DNA from 2 places in the Leucobacter luti genome. Region 2 is predicted to be linked to the other one. Evidence: riboswitches for the same ligand, from Rfam matches in the RefSeq annotation. Region 2 holds a riboswitch; the other holds the start of a gene.

Region 1 (3,402 bases), 320 kb from region 2:
AAACGCTCCGCCTCGGAGGCGCGGCGATTGCAGGGCTCCTGCTGCTCGCCGGGATCGCCGTCGCCGTCGCGCTGCTCACCGGCTACGGTCAGGTCATCGCGCTGACCCAGCACCTGCAGCTTGACCCGCTCGGCTCGCTGTTGCTCTTCCTCGCGCAGCTTGCATTGCTGCCGGTCGCAGTCTTGTGGGGCATGTCTTGGCTCACCGGGGCTGGATTCAGCGTGGGCGCAGGCACCGCCGTGACCCCGTTTGAAACACTGCTTGGCCCGGTACCAGCGCTGCCAATCTTCGGGGCGATCCCGCAGGGGTGGGGAGCTGCCGGCGCGATCGTGCCAGCGATCGTCGTGCTCACTGGCATCGCGCTCGTCATCCTGCTCGGCCGCAACTCGGAGTTGCGCCGCGTGTCGTGGCCGGTCGCGCTCGCAATTCCGGCCCTCGCCGCGGTGATCGCCGGTCTCGTCGTCACGGGCCTTGCCGCACTGAGCACCGGGGCGATCGGCCCGGACCGGCTCGCGCTCACTGGGCCTGAGCCCTGGCTTGTTGGCGGCCTGGTGATGGCAGAGCTCGGCGCCGGGCTGCTGCTCGGCACCGTGGCGCTGCGCATCGACGCCTCACGCGTGCGGGCTGTGCTCCCAGACGGGCTGCCAGAGTCCCTGCGGAGCTTTGGTGCTGCTGGTGGGGCTGGCGCTGCTGCTGCTGCTGCTGCGAGCGCGACAGAGACCGCGGCAGCAGCGCCGAGTTCCAGCAGTGCCGATGATCATGAGACGGTGCCACTGGCGGACGTGCTCATCCCGTTCGAGGAAGAATGGGGTCGGCCCGACGAGATCACAGCGTCGGAGATTGCCGCGGCCGAGCTTGCTGCGGCGGAGAGTGCTCCGGCGGAGCTCGCTGAGGTTCAGACGGGCACACACGATGTCGAGAGTGCAGAGTTCGGCACCTCCGCGCTCGACACCGCGGAGTTCACTGCGGAGGCGCTCGACCCCGACGCCACGCAGCCCTTCGAGTTCCCGGGCCCGGCCGAGCCGGCCCCCCGCTCCACCCAGCTCTTCGACCAACACGAGGCCGAACTGGTCGAGGGTGCGCTGGCCGAGGCCGAGTATGCCGAGACCGAGCAGCTTGACTCGGACACCCTTGATGATTCAGAGGAAGTCGATGAGGCGTCCGCAACGGAGGCGCTTCGCGCGTACTCCTGGGACGATTCCGTCGATCCGGATCCGGATCCGGAACCCAAAGCTGAACGCCCAGGTTGGCGCCTCCCGCGCCCGTGGCGCTAAGGTAAGAGACGCAATCCACGGGAGTCCCGGCGCGCGGGGCTGAGAGGGAGCACGCGAGCTCCGACCGTTCAACCTGATCTGGGTCATACCAGCGGAGGAAGGGACTCTTCGATGATGCATACTCACGCCCACCCGGCTGCCCGGCGCGCGACGCGAACCGCGCTCCCCGTGCTCGGCACGGCACTCGCACTTGCCCTCGCCGGCTGTGCACCGGCCGCTTCTCACGACAACGGTGCTGGGGAGGGTGACCCGAAGACGGTCACCCTTGCAGTGCATTCCTCGTTCCCGAACGAGGAATTCGCGAAGGCGGCCAGCGCAGCCACCGGCTACGAAGTGTCGGTCATCGCAGCCGGTGACGGCGGCGAACTCACGAATAAGCTCGTGCTCACGAAGGGGGCGCCGATCGCGGATGCGTTCTTCGGTGTCGACACGATCTTCGCCTCACGCCTCGTGGCAAACGAGGTGGTGGAGCCCTACCGCCCCGCAGGGCTCGCTGAGAGCTTTGAAGATCTCGCGATCCTGCCGGAGGAGAGCTCTGGCGCCGCGGATTCGTCCGTCCCCTTCGCGCTCACCCCGGTGGATCAGGGCGCAACTTGCATCAACATCGATCCCGCATGGTTCGCGGAGCAAGGGCTCACCGAGCCCCAAAGCTATGACGACCTCACGAAGCCGGAATACCGTGATTTGACGGTGCTGCTTGACCCGACCGCATCGTCAACAGGCGCATCGTTCCTCGTGGGCACCGTGGCGAAGTTCGGTGAGGACGGCTTCGCCGACTACTGGCAGGCGCTGATGGACAACGGTGCACGGATCGAGCAGGGCTGGAGCGACGCGTACAACGGCCAGTTCACTCAGGGCGGCGGCGAAGGCACAAAACCGATCGTCGTTTCCTACGGATCCTCGCCAGCGTTCACGGTGAGCGAAGACGGCGCAGCGACCACTTCGAAGGCGCTCCTCGACACCTGTTCGAATCAGGTCGAATACGCTGGCGTGCTCGCCGGCGCAGCAAATCCCGAGGGCGCGCAGGCTGTCGTAGATTACCTCGTGTCGAGCGAGTTCCAGGCTACGATCCCGGACACGATGTACATGTACCCAGTCACTAGCGATGTCGAATTGCCCGAAACCTGGGCACGCTTCGCCCCGGTGCCGAGTGAAACGCAGCTCAATGACCTCCCGAGCGCTGATATCGAGGCTGGCCGCGAGGGCTGGCTGAAGACGCTGAGCGAGCAGATCGGACTCTAGGGTGCGCGGGGGGCGGCGCGGAAGCGGGCCATGGGCCGTTGCGGCCTGGACCCTGGCGATCACGCTGCCCCTTGCGTTCCTCGCACTCTTCTTCCTCTGGCCGGTGGTGTCGCTGATTGCGACCGGCTTTGTGGCAGATGGCCGCCTCGATCTGAGCGGGATTCCTGAGGTATTCGGATCAGCACGCACCTGGCACGTCATCGGCCAGACGCTCGCGCAGGCCAGCCTCGCGACCGTGCTGTCGGTCGCACTCGGAGTCCCCGCCGCCTTCGTGCTCTACCGGCTTGATTTCCCCGGGCGCACGGTGCTGCAGGGGCTGATGACGATCCCGTTCGTACTCCCCACAGTGGTCGTCGGTGTCGCGTTCTCGGCCGTGCTCGGACCAGGAGGTCCGCTCGCTGCGCTCGGGCTCGAGCGGAGCCTCACCGCGGTGATCGTCGCGCTCGCCTTCTTCAACGTCACAGTGGTTGCACGCACCGTCGGGACATTCTGGGCGCGGCTTGACGAGAGTGCGAGCCATGCCGCGCAGGTGATGGGTGCGAGCCCGGTGCGAGCCTGGCTCACCGTGACGCTCCCGGCGCTCGGACCCGCCCTGGCTTCGGCCGCGGCTCTCGTGTTCCTCTTCTGCTCCACCTCGTTTGGGATCGTCTTGATCCTTGGCGGCCGCGAATTTGCGAATGTCGAGACTGAGATTTACCGCATGACCGTCCAGTTCCTCGACCTGCGCGGAGCCGCGGTGCTCTCGCTCGCCCAGTTTGCGCTCGTTGCCGCGGTGCTCGTTGTCTCGGCCCGCCTGCGCAGCGCGGGTGAGCGGGCAGTGCAACTGTTGCCGGATGGGCGCTCCCTCCGGAGGCCAACGCTCCGGGATGTCCCGGTGCTCGCCGTG
Region 2 (3,402 bases):
TCAGGCGTGCGCGCTCCGTCGGCAATGAGTTTCGCGACGGCAGGATCGCTGTCGGCGGCTGCCGGATCAACTCCGAGGGCATCCGCTGCAATGTAGGCAAGGAAGCCTGCGCGATCGGTCGACAGGAATTGTACGTACGCCGGGAGCCCGTCGTGGCTGAGCGCGGCTTCGCCCCATTCGGCAGCGTTGGCCGGGTCGAACGGCACACGCGGCGGCTCATCAATGAGGATCAGCCGCGCCACTCGGTCGTCGCCGAATTGCCCGAGGTACGAGAGAACATCAAGGACGCCGAATGACCAGCCGGCCAAGGCGATCGAACGGAGATCGAGCGCCTCGATGACGGCAGCGAGATCGCGTCCGCGCTGCGGGAAGTTGTTCCCGGTAAGTGGCTTGCTCGACTCACCGTGCCCTCTCGGGTCGAGCGCGATTACTTCGTAGTGGGCTGCGAGCTCAACGAGCTGGTGCACGAACACCTCGCCAGAAAAGTTCCAGCCCGGGACCAGGAGCAGAGGTGCACCGCTGCCCGCTCGGAGTACGCGCAGCTGCACGTCTGCGGCGACGGTGATTCGCTCGGAAGTGATGGACGCTGGCAGGGCTGGGAAGTCGATGCTCATGTCAGCCAGGCTAGGAGCGTTCGCGCGATTCGTGGGCGAAGGTAACGAAGTGTGACTGGCGGAGCTGGGCACCTCAGCCGATGTCAGAGATCTTCGTGGGGCTGTTGAGCGACACGGTGAGGTGTGTTGTCACATGCTGCACCACGCCTCCGACCCCGATCCATCCGTTTGCGGCGACCTCGAGCAGCTCGGCGAGATCGCCGTCGAGCCGCGTCGCAAAATGGTCGGAACCGGAGTACACGCCCGCCGTCTTCGCGTCTGCAATAGCCGCGTAGATCGGCGTCATGTGGTCACCGGTCGATCCGCCGTCGAGGAGTGGGTAGAGCGACCAGTGGGCGCGCGCTCGCACCCCGGCGGGGGCCAGCGCGATCGGTGCAGCGCCCAGCGCTGCCACGCCGGCGGGCAGCTCACATGCAAGCTCTCCAGGGCAGCCTCGGGAGAGCAGGATCCCAGCCGAAAGGTGAGCGCCGCTTCGGGCTGCAGTGGTGATCACATCGCGCAGAAACTCGAGTACGCGTTGTTCTGACCCGCCGACGAAGGTCGAGATGTCAGTGGTCTCGATCGTGAGCTCACTGGCGTCAGCCGCGGAGAGTGCTTCGAGGATGATCCGCACGTAATCCGAGTCATACACGGACAGGGTGAAGCGGGCGCCGACGCCGTACTGGCTCGGTGTCATCGGAGCAGGCGAAACAACGTCGGTGGCCGCGGTTCCCGCGGCAGCTGGTGTCTGGGTCACGGCCCCACCCTAGAAGATTCCGGGGCCGTCTCGCACCTCTGCAACGCGGCGAGGCGCGTGCGGCAGCGGCGCGTTCCTGTCTGCTACGGTGTGGAGCACACGGGAGTCCGGTAGGCCGGGCTGAGAGGAAAGTACTCAACTTTCGACCGTCGAACCTGATCTGGATCATGCCAGCGCAGGGAGACACTCTTCACTACCCGTGCCCCCTCAACGATTGAAAGGGCACGCTCATGCGTCACCACATCTCTGTTCACACGCCGCCTCGCACGGCTCGCATCCTGGCCACGGCCGCCGCGCTCGCTGCAGGGGCGCTCGCGCTGGCCGGTTGTAGCGCGCCGGGTGTGGCAGGCTCAGGGTCCGGATCCACCACTGAGCCGGTCCGCGAACCCATCACCTTTGCGCTCGACTGGGCACCCAACACGAATCACATCGGGCTCTATGTCGCGGAGGCAGAAGGATACTTCGCCGACGCTGGGCTTGACGTCGAGATCCTGCCGTACGGTTCGACACCAGCGAGCCAGCTCGTCTCGGCTGGCGAGGCCGACTTTGGAATCGGGGGGCAATCCGGTGTGCAGATGGCGCGAACCGCGGGACTCGACGTGGTGTCGGTGTACCGGATCACCCAAACAGACACAGGCCGGCTCGTCGTACTGGGAGATCGTGACGACCTCACCAGACCGAAAGACCTCGACGGCCGGACCTTTGGTGGCTTTGGGGCCCCGCTGTTTGGAGCGCTCGCCAGTTCTACAATCCAGGGTGATGGGGGAACGGGTGACTTCGAAGAGGTGGTGCTCGACACCGGTGCGTACGAGGCGCTGTCGCAGCATCGAATCGACTTCACACTCTCTGTTGCGACCTGGGAAAACCTGCAGATGGAGATCGATGGTCACCCCTATCGCGCGTGGCGGTACCAGGACTTCGGGGTGCCCGAGCAGCAGTCGACCGGCATCATCTCAAGCGATGCGTATCTCGCGGAACACCCTGAGGAAGCCGCGGCATTTGTGCGCGCAGTTGCGCGAGGCTACGCCTTTGCCGTCGAGCACCCTGACACGGCCGCAGACGTGCTGATCGCCGCGAACCCGGACACGCTTGGAACGGCAGAGAACCTCGTGCGACGCAGCGCGAAACTGATGGCGGAAGAGGGATACCTCGCATCCGCTGAGCGAGAGATTGGCGCAGTTGACCCGGAAGCTTGGGACGCATTTGGCGCATTCCTGTTTGCGGGTGGCTTTCTCACGGATGCCGAGGGGAAGCCGGTCGAGGAGGAACCCGATTGGTCCGAATACTATGTCGATGACCTGCGAAAGTGACCGCGGACCTTTCCGCGCGGCTGCGAGGGGTGAGCGCGGCACGAGCACGCACCGCCGCAGCATCGCTGACGCGGACCGCCCAGCTTCTGGCGCCGCCGGTCATCGCGGTGGCGCTGTTGCTCACGGTGTGGCAGTGGGCGACGACGGCTGGCCTGGTGCCAGCTGAGCTGCTGCCCTCACCCATGCGGGTGCTGGGCTCCGGGATCACTGAACGTGAGGCTTTGCTTCGCCACGCAGTGCCCACGCTCACGGCGACGCTCACTGGGTTCTCGCTCTCGGTGGCCGTCGCGTTTCTCGTGGCGACCATCCTGGACTTCTCGCTCGTGTTGCGACGGGCGATTCTGCCGGTGCTCGTGGTGAGCCAGACGCTGCCGCTGGTCGCGCTCGCGCCGCTCGTGGTGTTGTGGTTTGGGTTCGGACTGCTCCCCAAGATCCTGCTTGTCGCCTTCGTGACATTCTTCCCGATGGTCGTGGGGCTGCTGCGAGGATTCGCCGCCGCAGACCCCGACGCGGAGCAATTGTTGCGCTCGATGGGGGCCTCGCGATGGCGGGTGTTCGGCCTGCTCCGCCTTCCTGCGGGCATCCCATCGTTCTTCTCGGCGCTGCGGATCTCAATCACCTATGCCGTCGTGGGCACGATATTCGCCGAGTACGCCGGTGCAGTGGCCGGTCTCGGCGTGTATATGCAATCAGCGAAACACGTGTTCCGCACAGACCTCGTGCTCGCTGCGGTTGCCGTCAG

What was found. Region 2 has a riboswitch for thiamine pyrophosphate ahead of K1X41_RS03360 (ABC transporter substrate-binding protein). Riboswitches for the same ligand answer to the same signal wherever they lie in the genome.
Region 1: another riboswitch for thiamine pyrophosphate. It lies ahead of K1X41_RS04855 (thiamine ABC transporter substrate-binding protein); the one in region 2 lies ahead of K1X41_RS03360 (ABC transporter substrate-binding protein).

Annotation. Positions count from the first base shown of each region.
Region 1 is NZ_CP080492.1:1,067,874-1,071,275, reverse strand. Features, by position in the region: gene K1X41_RS04860 (cell division protein PerM) at 1-1,274, shown strand, start outside; TPP riboswitch at 1,282-1,392, shown strand; gene K1X41_RS04855 (thiamine ABC transporter substrate-binding protein) at 1,386-2,516, shown strand; gene K1X41_RS04850 (ABC transporter permease) at 2,518-3,402, shown strand, end outside.
Region 2 is NZ_CP080492.1:750,774-754,175, reverse strand. Features, by position in the region: gene K1X41_RS03370 (alpha/beta fold hydrolase) at 1-614, opposite strand, end outside; gene K1X41_RS03365 (Ykof family thiamine-binding protein) at 688-1,350, opposite strand; TPP riboswitch at 1,440-1,550, shown strand; gene K1X41_RS03360 (ABC transporter substrate-binding protein) at 1,581-2,660, shown strand; gene K1X41_RS03355 (ABC transporter permease) at 2,657-3,402, shown strand, end outside.